DNA from 4 places in the uncultured Chitinibacter sp. genome. Region 1 is predicted to be linked to each of the others. Evidence: predicted binding sites of a transcription regulator. Region 1 holds the regulator's gene; each other region holds the start of a gene.

The links. Region 1 encodes sigma-54, which starts transcription at its own class of promoters, with help from an activator protein. Its sites were predicted from a motif close to CTGGCACGCTTCATGCTT; they were not measured.
Region 2: the regulator sigma-54 is predicted to act here: its motif matches at 2,018-2,035, upstream of QV747_RS09825 (pilin).
Region 3: the regulator sigma-54 is predicted to act here: its motif matches at 1,530-1,547, upstream of flgB (flagellar basal body rod protein FlgB).
Region 4: the regulator sigma-54 is predicted to act here: its motif matches at 1,808-1,825, upstream of QV747_RS03395 (TauD/TfdA family dioxygenase).

Annotation. Positions count from the first base shown of each region.
Region 1 covers NZ_CAMFLP010000001.1:143,695-146,781, reverse strand. The annotation lists gene QV747_RS00685 (PTS sugar transporter subunit IIA) at 1-100, opposite strand, end outside; gene hpf (ribosome hibernation-promoting factor, HPF/YfiA family) at 206-532, opposite strand; gene QV747_RS00675 (RNA polymerase factor sigma-54) at 562-1,953, opposite strand; gene lptB (LPS export ABC transporter ATP-binding protein) at 1,972-2,694, opposite strand; gene lptA (lipopolysaccharide transport periplasmic protein LptA) at 2,691-3,087, opposite strand, start outside.
Region 2 covers NZ_CAMFLP010000007.1:57,768-60,854, forward strand. The annotation lists gene QV747_RS09820 (PglL family O-oligosaccharyltransferase) at 1-1,448, opposite strand, end outside; gene QV747_RS09825 (pilin) at 1,511-1,960, opposite strand; gene QV747_RS09830 (type II secretion system protein) at 2,150-2,818, shown strand; gene QV747_RS09835 (hypothetical protein) at 2,855-3,087, opposite strand, start outside.
Region 3 covers NZ_CAMFLP010000017.1:34,564-37,650, reverse strand. The annotation lists gene QV747_RS15210 (flagellar hook assembly protein FlgD) at 1-641, opposite strand, end outside; gene flgC (flagellar basal body rod protein FlgC) at 657-1,070, opposite strand; gene flgB (flagellar basal body rod protein FlgB) at 1,094-1,498, opposite strand; gene speD (adenosylmethionine decarboxylase) at 1,772-2,158, opposite strand; gene QV747_RS15190 (hypothetical protein) at 2,155-2,322, opposite strand; gene QV747_RS15185 (DUF4178 domain-containing protein) at 2,319-3,087, opposite strand, start outside.
Region 4 covers NZ_CAMFLP010000001.1:739,253-742,339, forward strand. The annotation lists gene QV747_RS03390 (TauD/TfdA family dioxygenase) at 1-756, opposite strand, end outside; gene QV747_RS03395 (TauD/TfdA family dioxygenase) at 807-1,757, opposite strand; gene QV747_RS03400 (ABC transporter ATP-binding protein) at 1,934-3,087, opposite strand, start outside.

The DNA of each region.
Region 1 (3,087 bases):
CAAACACGATCCCCACGTGCTCGAACACCCGCTTCTTGCTTCCCACATCCAGATCGAGAAACACATTGGTGGTTGGCAGGATTTTGGTAATGAGGCTCATGGTGTTGGTGTATTTCCTTATGGTCGGGCTATTGTACTTGCCTTGCGGGCAAACAAAAACGGGAACGACTCGCGGCGTTCCCGTTGTATTGCCTACGCAACGTAATTATTCTTCGGCCACCGCCTGATGTTTCAGCGCCTCATTGCGATGCGAAGAGAGCTTTTCTTTGTGTTTGACCAGCTGGCGATCCAATTTGTCCATCAGGACATCAATCGCGGCATACAGGTCTTCCTCAATCGATTCGATGTGGATGTCTTTACCACTGACATGCACGGTAACCTCGGCTTTGTGCTGCAGTTTATCAACCGCCAGAATGACCGTTGCATCGATCACGTTGTCAAAATGACGAATCACGCGTTCGATTTTACTGCTCACGTAATCGCGGATAGCTGGAGTAACTTCAAGATGATGACCGCTGATATTGAGGTTCATATTATTGCTCCTTCGTTTTTATGCGCCCATTACAGGCTTTTGCGCTGACTGGCAGGCGCGATACCTAACGCCTCCCGATATTTAGCAACGGTGCGCCGCGCAACTGCCACACCCTGCTTTGCGAGTTCTTCCGTTATAGCATTATCGGATAACGGTTTCTGTGCATTTTCCTGCTGGACTAGCTGTTTGATCAAAGCTTTGATCGCGGTCGCCGAGTTTTCCCCACCGCTGTCATTTTCAACATGACTACCGAAGAAATATTTGTACTCCAAAACCCCGCGGGGTGTCAGCATAAATTTTTGCGTTGTCACCCGCGAGATGGTGGATTCATGCAAATCCAGCTCTTCGGCGATGTCCCGTAGCACCAAGGGTTTCATCGCCACTTCGCCATATTCAAAGAACGCTTGCTGCCGCGCCACAATCGCTTGCGCCACTCGCAAAATGGTATTGCCACGCTGCTCAATACTTTTAATCAACCAGCGCGCTTCCTGCAGCTGGCCCGCCAAGCTCTCGCCAGCTTGCCCCTGCAACACCCGCGCATACATCTCATTAACTTTCAGCTTGGGTTGCGCTGCCTGATTCAGCCGTACCGACCAGCGGCCGCGCACCTTTTGCACCAACACATCCGGCACAACATAGCGCGCCGTTTCGCCGCCCCAGTTGGCCGCCGGACGCGGGTTCAAACTACGAATAATCTGCTGCGCTTCTTTTAACTGGACTTCATTGCACTGCAAAAGTTTCTTTAAACGGGTGAAATCCCGTACCGCAAGTAATTCCAAGCCTTCTAGCAACACCCGTTTAGCTAACTCTACCGTAGGGCTAGGCGGCAATTGTTTGAGCTGGAGCAATAAACACTCGCCCAGCGAGCGCGCGCCGACGCCCAATGGCTCCAGCTGCAATAAATGCTGATGCGCGATCTGCAGCTCAGCCATTTCCAGCTCAAGCTCCGCGACGAATTCCGCCGGTAGCTGCTCAAATACTTCTTCTAGCGACACCGGCAATAAGCCATCGTCGTCCAGCGCTTCAATGAGCATAGTGAGCAAAGCAAAATCACGGGCAGGCAAAGCCAGTAAGCGAGCTTGCGCCAACAGGTGATCACGCAGGCTAAGCTCAATCGCAACCCGCAGCGTGGGGTCATGCTCGTCGTCATCATCAAACGATTGGCTACCACGCACCTCATCCCAGCGCAGCCCATCATCTTCAAAATCATCACGCTCGGTTGTGCTGGTATCTTGGGCTTCGCTGGCATCGGCACTATCCAGGCCATGGTCTTCGCGTTCGAGCAGCGGATTGTCAGCGAGGTACTGCTCGATTTCCTGTTGGAAATCCAGCGTAGAGAGTTGCAGCAGTTTGATCGACTGCTGAAGTTGCGGCGTGAGGTTGAGCTGCTGCGCCATGCGCAGCTGCAGACTTTGCTTCATAAACTGCGGCCAGTGATGCTACATACGGAAATGCTCGCCCAAATACACGCGGCGAACATCTTCATTATTCACAATCTCGGCCGGTTTACCAGCCGCCATCACGGCCCCTTCCGAGATGATATAGGCGCGGTCACAAATCCCGAGGGTTTCTCGTACATTGTGATCGGTAATCAGCACCCCGATGCCCCGCTCTTTCAAAAAGCCAATAATGCGTTGAATATCAATCACCGCAATTGGGTCTACCCCGGCAAAAGGTTCATCCAGCAACACAAACTGTGGGTTGGAAGCCAGCGCGCGGGCGATCTCCACCCGGCGGCGCTCACCGCCTGACAAACTCATGGCATTGCTGTTGCGCAAATGCCCCACATGCAGGTCATGCAGCAAGGCATCGAGTCGCTCGGCAATCTCGGTTTTATCTTTGTAATGCAGCTCCAGCACCGCCTGAATGTTTTCCGCCACGGTCATTTTGCGGAAAATCGACGCCTCTTGCGGCAAATAACCCAAGCCCAAACGCGCCCGCTGGTGAATGGGCTGCTGACTAACATCAATGCCATCGAGTTCAATCCGGCCCTCATCCATACGCACGAGGCCCACAATCATGTAAAAGCTGGTGGTTTTACCGGCACCATTGGGGCCCAAGAGACCCACCACTTCACCGCTGCTGACTTCGAGCGACACATCACGCACCACCGTGCGTTTTTTGTAGGACTTTTGTAGATGCTGGGCTTTCAGCGTACTCATTGGCTAACTTCTTTCTTGGCTGGCTGGCTGGCGTCTTTTTTCTTCGGGTTCAGCGTGATATTCACCCGACCACCCGCCTTACTTTGCGCTTGGTAAAACTCGGTATTCATGTCGTAGGTGATTTTATCGCCCACCACCAAATCCTGATTACGCTTAACCCAGGCCTTGTCCATCAACACCAGAAAGCCCTTTGCGCCGTCGTAATCAAAGCGGAGTGCTTCAGCATCCAGTGGCTCGCCCGAATCCAGCCGCTGCTTGAAACGCACCGGGCGGCCTTCACCTTGAGCAAACTGATGGCCTTGTTCATCTTGTCGGGTGGTCAGTTTATCGGCCCGCATTACCATCGTGCCCTGCGTCACCACCACATTGCCGGTGCAGACACTTTGCTGGGTC
Region 2 (3,087 bases), on a different contig from region 1:
AAAATATGATCAGCTTTTTCTGCTGCGATTAGATTAGTTCTAAGTTTAACGGCATCTAAAAGTTTGCCTTCAGTCTCCGCTTCAGATTTGGTTGGCCACGCTGCAGAGACTAAATCGCTATAAATTTTCAAGGAAAAAATCGATACGATTGCAAAAATGATTGGAATCAGTGCAAAAAAAACCTGTAAAGTTGAATGGCTAAGAACTAACTTCATCGACTTCTGATCTTGCAACCCACAAAAAGTCACAAAGACTAAAAAAAAGTAGAAGTACCACAAAGGAAACTCCACCATGCTATGAAGAAGGATAATACCTAAACTTGCAAACACTGCCACAGAAGCATTTTTTTTACTGTCCAACACAAAGCTCTTGCCAATGTTAAAAATAATCATAAAGCCCAACAATCCTGCAAAGACCCCCAACTCTGCGAGCAATTGCAAGATCACATTATGGCTATGCGTAAACAGCGGAGGGTTATCGCCAGAAAAAACAAATGGGTGGAGGCTTGACTGCTCAAAACTCCAATGTGCATAACCTCCAACGCCAAGCCCTAACAGTGGATTCTCTAAAAATGCTGCAATTGCTTTTTGCCATTCAATCCAACGAACACCAAATGTAGCTTCACTTGCCACACGATCTATCATACTGGCAGAGCCAATAGGCAAAAATGGAGCCATCACCTGCGCAATAGAAAATGCCAAAACCACGAATAACATATATTTCTGAAAAGATCTAGACCCTTCGAATTTTCTAAATTTCAAATACAACAGCAACCCCACAAGAAAAACCAAATACAAAACAATTGCGCGAGAGGGCACAAGAGCTAAATTAGCAGTCAAAACAAATACGCCAAAACCAAATATTTTATTACTGATCTTTCCATTTGCAGCCAGAAGAGCAAACGACAAGCCGCCAAGAAACAAATAATCAGCAAGATTATTCCTCTGAAGTAAAAAGCCAGAAGCTTCACGAGTACCACTAAAGCGAGGAACAAGGGCTGACATTGTTGAAGCCCATTGATTATAAATCTCTATCCCACCAAAAACCTGCAACAACGACACCGGCAATTGAGCGATAGATCCAATGCAGAACCCAAACGCAAGCAGAGAAAGAATATCAATATCACCTCTCAAATTAAAAACAACTATCACCAATAGAGTTGACAGAAAGATAATTGAAAATTGAAAAAATGGTGATCCAATATAAACTGGTCGGTTAGCAACAATTGAAAGCAATGTAATTACTAATAAACCCAACAACAAAACACCAACAACAGGGATCTTGAGCTCGTCTTTCTTACACAACACAAACCCAGACAAAACTACAATCGCCGCAAGAAAAAATGCTAACGTTTCAGAGGCCCAACTCGCGGCAGGAGAATAAGGCCACGTAAATACAAATGGTACGAATGCAATTAAAAATACACTAGCTTTGAATATCCGCAGCATAAAATTTACCATAAACAAAAAACGCCCCAATTGGGGCGTTGTATTTTTGAATGAGCTTCAAATTATCGGCATGCAGCTGGACGATATTTTGCGGCCAATGTACCACCTGTACAAGTCCACTGAATTGCATCAGAAGGTACAGTGCCAGCACTTAGAGCAGCACCACTTGCAGTTGGAACCAAAATAACAGTATTAGCACCTGCGCCAGCTACTTTGGTGGTATAGGTAACGGTGATCTGTCCAGTGGCTTGAGCAATAGCAACGCTTGTTACATTTGCAGTTGCACTAGGAGCAACATAGCCAGAATCCAGTGAAGCGCCATTGGCAGCATTTTCTGTCACTGCAGTTTTTGCTGCAGCAGCCAAACTCAAACCTTCAGTGACACGGGCGCGAACTGTGTAGTCTTGGTAAGCAGGAATCGCTACCGCAGCCAAAATACCGATAATCGCTACAACGATCATCAACTCGATCAGGGTGAAACCTTGTTGGGCACGTTTCATAGTGTTTTGCATTCTTAAAACTCCTGTTTAAAGTGAGGGTGAGAGCTAGTTGCTCGCTCGAACCTGACAAAGCATTTTTCGTGCCAAGCACAACTCACACTTAGATTCCCATACTCACGACCTGTGACAACATTCACAATTGCTAGTCTATCGGCAATAGGTCAAGACACCTCAACACTCAGTCAAACGGAGTGCGCAACCTTGAAACAACTACCGCGGGGCTTCAGCCTCGTTGAAATGGCCGTAGTATTGGTTATTGTCGGCCTACTTATGGCGGGGCTACTTGGGCCATTAGGGGCGCAGTTGGAAGCGCGCAAGTTGGCGCAAACGAAAACTGTACTGGAGACCAGCAAAGAGGCGCTGCTGGGCTTTGCGGTGCAGAATAAGCGGCTACCCTGCCCGGCTAATCCGAGCACTAGCGGCACGGGCGAGGGCTTGGAAGACTTGAATACTGGTACTGGCAGCTGCAATCGCCTCGTTGGTGCGCTGCCGTGGGTGACGCTGGGGGTCAGTAAAGTGGATGGCTGGGATCGTCGAGTGACGTATCGCGTCAGTAATAGCTTTTCGCGCAGTAGCAGCCTGCCGAATTTGAGCAGTAGCGGCGATATCACGGTTCGCGCGAGCAGCGGCGGCACCATCGTGGCGAATAATTTGCCGGTGGCGCTCGTTTCACATGGCAAGGATGGTTTGGGTGGCTATGCCAATGACGGCTCGGGCTTGGCCGCCGCGACGGGCGATCAGCTAGAAAACAGCAATGGCGATACCACGTTTATCAGCCGCAATGCCGATGAGAGTTACGACGATGTCACAGCCTGGTTGCCAACGACTTTAGTACTAGGGCGCATGGTGAGTGCTGGGGTATTGCCATAAAAGCATTATCATCAATAGATCTGATACGTATACCCACTAGGGTATGGTAAATAGCCGATCATTGCTGCTCGCAGTTGGCCACACGTAGACATCATCCGCCGCGCCCCCCCAGCCATCCTGATTGGCTGCATCTTCCAGATAATCACTCAAATTTGTACTCACCACGCTGCTGGTCGTTTGCGTAGCAGCAATGCGGGCGATATTGGCTTGTGGCGTGCCGGGCAAGATAAATAGCACGCTGGGATGGCTATCGGCTTGACCACTGCGCT
Region 3 (3,087 bases), on a different contig from region 1:
GTTTTATTACCGTTGGTGAGATAGACACTCACGCCATCGCTACCAAACTCGACTGACTTGGCGATTTGCCAGGTTGTTGGCAGTAAAGCAATATCCTTGCCATCTTTCACGGCCGAGGCGGTAATCGTGTAATTACCGGCCGCGGCCATGCTGCCATCCGGTTTTTTACCATCCCAATTCACCTGCACCAGACCGGATGTCGTGGTATTGACCGGCAATTTGGTCACTTCCACGCCTTTTTCGTCGCGAATCGTCACAAAGCCGTTACTCGCCCCATCTGGCACGGTAACGCGCAGATCTGCAGCTGTTGTGCCATCAAAGCGGAAACCGTTGCCGGGCGAGAGGATTTCTTTGCCGATCAGATTTGCCGCCTGCATCACCTGCGTGCCGGCATACATGCCGGCCATTTGTGACATGGTTTGGTTGAGTTTTTCGATCCCGCTCACCGTATTGATCTGGGCGATCTGGCTGGTGGTTTGCGCGTTATCCATTGGATTCATCGGATCTTGAGTTTGCAGCTGCTTGACCAGCAATTTCATAAAGCGATCTTGCTGCTCTTCCATTTCCGTTTTGGTCGTGGTTTTGCGCGTATTGAGCGAGCTGTAATCAAACGAAGAACCAGAAACCGGGGTGGTAGCCATGATTTAACTCCTCAATTACACCTGACCCAGCGACAGCGTACGCATCAGCAGGGTTTTGGCGGTATTCATCACATCAATATTGGTTTGATAAGAACGCGAGGCCGAGATCATATTGGTCATCTCATCCACCACATTCACATTCGGCATGGCCACATAGCCATTGGCATCGGCAAACGGGCTTTTCGGGTCAAACACCATTTTGGGCGGCGATTGATCTTCGATCACCCCCGCCACCTGCACTCCCACCGATTGCTTATTACTCGCCGTTAAAGGCTGAGCCTGAAACACCACCTGCTTGGCGCGATAGGGTTGGCCGTTGGAGCTGGTAATCGATTCCGCATTGGCCAGATTACTGGCCACGGCATTCAGGCGCGCCGATTGCGCCCGCATCCCCGAAGCCGCCACATCAAATACTCGAAACATCGACATGCTGTTGTGCGCCCTTTACTTGATTACTGGCCGGTCAGTGCCGTTTTCATCGATTCAATGCGCCGCTGCAGGAAGGTGACAGAGGCCTGATAGCGGATCGCATTGTCGGTAAATTCTTTCATCTCTGTATCCATATCGACGGTATTGCCATCGATCGAGGGTTGCCGCTCGTTGCGGTACTGCAACCCTGGGGTAAAGAGATCGATGGTTTGGCTGGGCTGCAGATGCCGGGCATTGCTGGTGGCCAGCTGCGCCGGGGCCTGCTGCTGGCGCGCCGCCTCGTAGGCCGCTTTAAAGTCAAAATCGCGCGCCTTGTAGTTGGGCGTATCTGCATTGGCAATATTGGAGGCCAGCACTTCCTGGCGGTACGAGCGCAGCTTGAGCGCGGTTTCCTGATTGCGAAAATGATTGTCGATTTTTGACAGCATGCCGAGGAGCTCCATAAGAACAGCCTAATGCAAGCACAAAATATGCCAACGCTAAACGCATTCAGCTTCCCGCGCTGAGCGCCTGATTTAATGGCACTTTTGCGCGCCACGGGGCCGATCTGCTGGCACAATGGGCAAATCTGCTCGGCGGTAGCGGCAAGGCTTGCCGCCACGGCTGGCAGCGATGCGGCAAGCACAATAAAAAAGGGATACCCAAATAGGTATCCCTTTAAAATCAATATTGGCATTAGCTTCTAGCGCTATACCCCTAAACTAGCAACCGCGCATAATCACCTGCTCGCGTACCGTACTGGCCTGCAGCTGCACTTGCAACACCGCCAGCGCGGCCGCGGCATTGGCGGCGCCGCACATGAATAAATCCACCGCCGCATAGCCATGCTCGGGCCAGGTGTGGATGCTGATGTGCGATTCCATCAGTAGCAGCATGCCAGTCACCCCTTGCGCAGGGCCGAAATGATGAAAATGCTGCTGCAACACCTGTGCGTGCCCGGCGCGGGCGGCGGCCAGCATGGCGGCGGCGATCAGGTCTGGATCGGCCAGGCAGCTGGCCGGGCAGCCGCTCAAGTCGGCGATTAAATGCCGGCCCACGGCCAGATTGGGCGGGGCCAAGCTGGCCAGCGCCTGCGCATCACGCTTCATTTATGCCCCCCACCCGAGCTCCAGCCACCTGAGGACGAGCCACTGCTCCAGCCGCGGCTACCCCCGGATGAAGACGACGACGATTCGCTACAAGACGAGAGATTAAACAAGGTGCAGATGGTGATGATGGCAATACAGTAGAGCTTATACAAACCGGCTTTCATTCATCATCCCCATTGCCTTGATTCAGCGGCCAATGCAGCGCATAGGCGGCAATCCCCGTCCAGAACAGCTGCTCGATCAGCTCATCGGCAAACAGCGCCAGCGGCAGATTGATGGCCAGCAAAATCAGCGTATAGCGCCAAGCCAGGCTACGGCTCACCTCGCCATCGTCGCCCGCTGGGCGCAGGCTTTTAATGTCTTGTTTGCCAAACCACTGCGCGATTTGCTGATTACTCACCACCTTGGCTTGCGACCACACGACTTCTTCGGCGTTGACTTCTTTACTGAGCGTGAATTCGCCCTGCCGGTATTCCTGCAAATGCACCCGATCGCCGACACTCACCCGCCAGTTAAACGCCCCGGCGGCATACAGCACTTTGGCGCCATAGGCGGGAAAACGCTGTGGATAGCGCTGGCCATCGAGCACCACATGCTGCGCGCTCCAGCTCTCCGGCAGACGATTGAGCACCGTCACCCAGCTCCAACCATCTTGCGCCTCCACCAGCCAGCGAAAGCCTTGCTGCCAGTTGTACAGCAGGTATTCGGTCCAGTGGCTATCCGCATCGTCGGTTTCGGCCATTTCGATCAGGCCGATGACAGTCCATTTCACGCCTTCGATCATCGCGCCATCGCCACAATCCAGCGTGGCGTGGTAGCGCTCGGCCTCGGTGTGCTTGGTCAGCACCAGCGCCCGATCGCCCGAACAATCCACTTCCGAGCCGCACGCCGCGCAGACCAATTGCGTCGCTACCCCGGCCCGATATGGC
Region 4 (3,087 bases), 600 kb from region 1:
CGCCCCGCCGTAGTCCGCCTCGGTGCGGTGCATGGTCGCGCGATTATCGCAAATCACTAAGTCATCATCCCGCCACTGCCAGCGCACTTGATACTCGGGCAATAAGACACTGGCCTGCAGCTCATTAAGCAGACTGGCGGCAGTGGTGCTCTCCAGCCCATGCAGGCACGTGAGGAATTCACCCAGCAATAAATGATAAGCCCCCGTTTCGGGGTGCTGGTGCACCAGCGGGTGCAGCGCGCTATGTATGCGGCGAGCTTGGGCAAACTCGCGGCGGTGAATCCCGGCCAATTGCTGCACCAGATACTGCCATTTGAGTGGCAAGCTTAAATACCCCCCTGCCGTATTAACCCAAACACCATCGCCACCAAGATCTGGAACAGATACCCCCTGCACAATCGATACGGCAGGCAGAGTTGCAGCAAAAGGTACATCAGGATGCCAATCCGGAGATTGATGCAGGCCCTGCCGGCTGTCTAACTCGTAGCCAACACCCTCGCGGCTGTTCTGACTGAATAAGGGGTGGCGATAAGGAGCGCCAGCCAGGCCCAACCCGAGCTGCAGCAAACTAATGGGGCTAAGTGCTTGGGCGCGAAAAAACAAAACTTGATGACGCAACAAAGCCCCACGCAGCCAGGTCATTTGGTACTGATCGAGCCGACTTAGGTCTAGGCCGCTGATCTGGGCGCCGATCTGCGGACTTAGAAGTTGCAATTGCACACCCGCGGGCGGTTCAAGCGGATAGGTCTGGTACATAAAAATTACCCCACACTCTGCAGTGTGGGGCCCTGTTACCCCGCGCGCGATTACGCCGCAGTTTGGTTAGCGGCAGACTCGTCATTCACCGCCTGGCCTTTGCTGACCTTCGAGCGGGTATGGCTGCGGCGGCCATCGACGGCAAATGGCGCTTCACCATCGACCGTCACCCGGCGCACCACGCGATGGGCATCGCCATAATCATCAATCGCGTAATGCTGCGTAGCGCGATTATCCCAAATGGCCACGTCACCTTCCTGCCAGCGCCAGCGTACGGTATTTTCCAGTCGGGTTACATGGTTTTGCAGCACTTCAAAAATCCGGCGGCCTTCGCCGGCAGGGATACCGACAAAATTCTTAAAGAAATGCCCCAGGAGCAAATGCTTTTCGCCGGTTTCGGGATGAACATGCACCACGGGATGTTCGGTTTCATACACGGTAGAAGTGAACACTTCTTGATATTGCTTGAGCGCCTCGGCGGTGGCTTTGGGTTTGTAGGCGGCATAGTCGTATTCATTGGTATGCACTGCCCATAGGTTTTCGGCCAACTGCTGCAGCTCAGGGCTTAAATCCTGATAGGCCGTATGCGTATTTGCCCAAACGGTATCGCCGCCCGCGGCCGGAATGGTTACCCCACGCAGGATCGACGCTTTCGGGTAGGCATCTACAAAAGTAACATCGGTATGCCAAGAATTGGCCCGGCCGCCACGCTTGGAATCAAGCTCCAAAATTAGTTTGGTGCCAGTCTTGGTATGTGCCGTTGGGTGCTGTACCCCAGCCTGACCAAATAGGCTCACCAGGCCTTCTTGCTGCTCATCATCCAGATGCTGTTGGCCACGGAAGAAAATCACCTTGTATTTCAGCCAGGCGGCACGAATAAAGTTTTGTACTTCTGCCGGCAGGTCTGCGCTGAGTTGAATACCTCGGATTTCTGCGCCGATGCGGCCTGCAATCGGATGCACGCTGAGGCCCTGAGGAGGATTAGCCAGAATATCGCTCATGTTTGATCTCCAGATTGAATAAGGCTGCAAAATTGCAGTCACTCATTCTGTAGCAAACAGCGTGCCAATATTTCCATCAGAAATATCAATGGATTTATTAGAACAAATAAAGCTTTAGCGCCGCCACCCTGTTGCTTTCCCAACAGTCACGCAACAGGATGTGGTAATTGCAGGCATTAATCGTGCGCCAAGGCCAGCTCACCAATTGGGGCTTGCTCGGGCAAAAGGCCGCCGGACTGATGCGCCCAGAGCTGAGCATAGACCCCGCCTTGGGCCAGCAACTCAGCATGGGCGCCATCTTCAACAATCTCACCCTGCGCAAAGACCAAGATGCGATCAAGATGGGCAATGGTTGAGAGCCGATGCGCTACCACCAGCACCGTTTTATTCGCCATCAGATTATCCAGGCTGTGTTGAATCCACCGCTCGGTTTGTGAATCTAGCGCCGAGGTCGCTTCATCCAAAATCAGCACGGGTGCGTTTTGCAGCATGGCGCGGGCAATCGCAATGCGCTGGCGCTGCCCCCCCGAAAGAGATACACCCCGCTCGCCCACCATCGTGTCATAGCCCTGTGGCAAGCGAGCAATAAACTCATGCGCATGCGCCTGACGGGCGGCCTCGATAACTTCCGCGTCGCTCGCCTCCGGGCGCGCATAGCGGATGTTTTCCTTCAAAGAGCGGTGAAATAAACTAGGCTCTTGCGGAATCATGCTGATTTGCTGGTGCAGCGTGGCCAATTGCATCTGGGTAATGGGTACGCCATCCAGCAAAATATCGCCCCGCTGTACGTCATACCAGCGCAACAGCAAGCTAATCAAGGTGGATTTACCTGAGCCAGAATAGCCAACTACCCCCACCCGCTGCCCCGGCGCAATCGTCAGGTTCAGCCCTTGGAATACCGGCCGACCAGGCTGGTAGGCAAATTCCACTTGGCGAAATTCAATTTGCCCATCGCGGATCGGATGCGGGCGCGCATCGTGCTGATCAGTAATTTCATGCGGCCGCACGATGGTATGCACCCCATGCTCGATATTGCCTAAATACTCAAATACCTCGAGAAAGCGTCGCGATAGATTGCGTGCCTCACCGATAATCAGCAAAGACATACTGGTACTCATCACAAATACCGCCACCCCAATCTGCCCTTGCGCCCACAGATACAGGGCAAATGCCAGCATGCCGATTTTTAGCAACATCGCCGAGCCAAATTGATACCAGCGTACCCGTTCGGTGTACCAATTGCTGCGGTTTGCGTGAATGAGTTCTTCATCCAGATGCCGTTGTAAATAATCGCGCTCAAAAGCTTCCTGCGCAAACAGGCGCACATTGG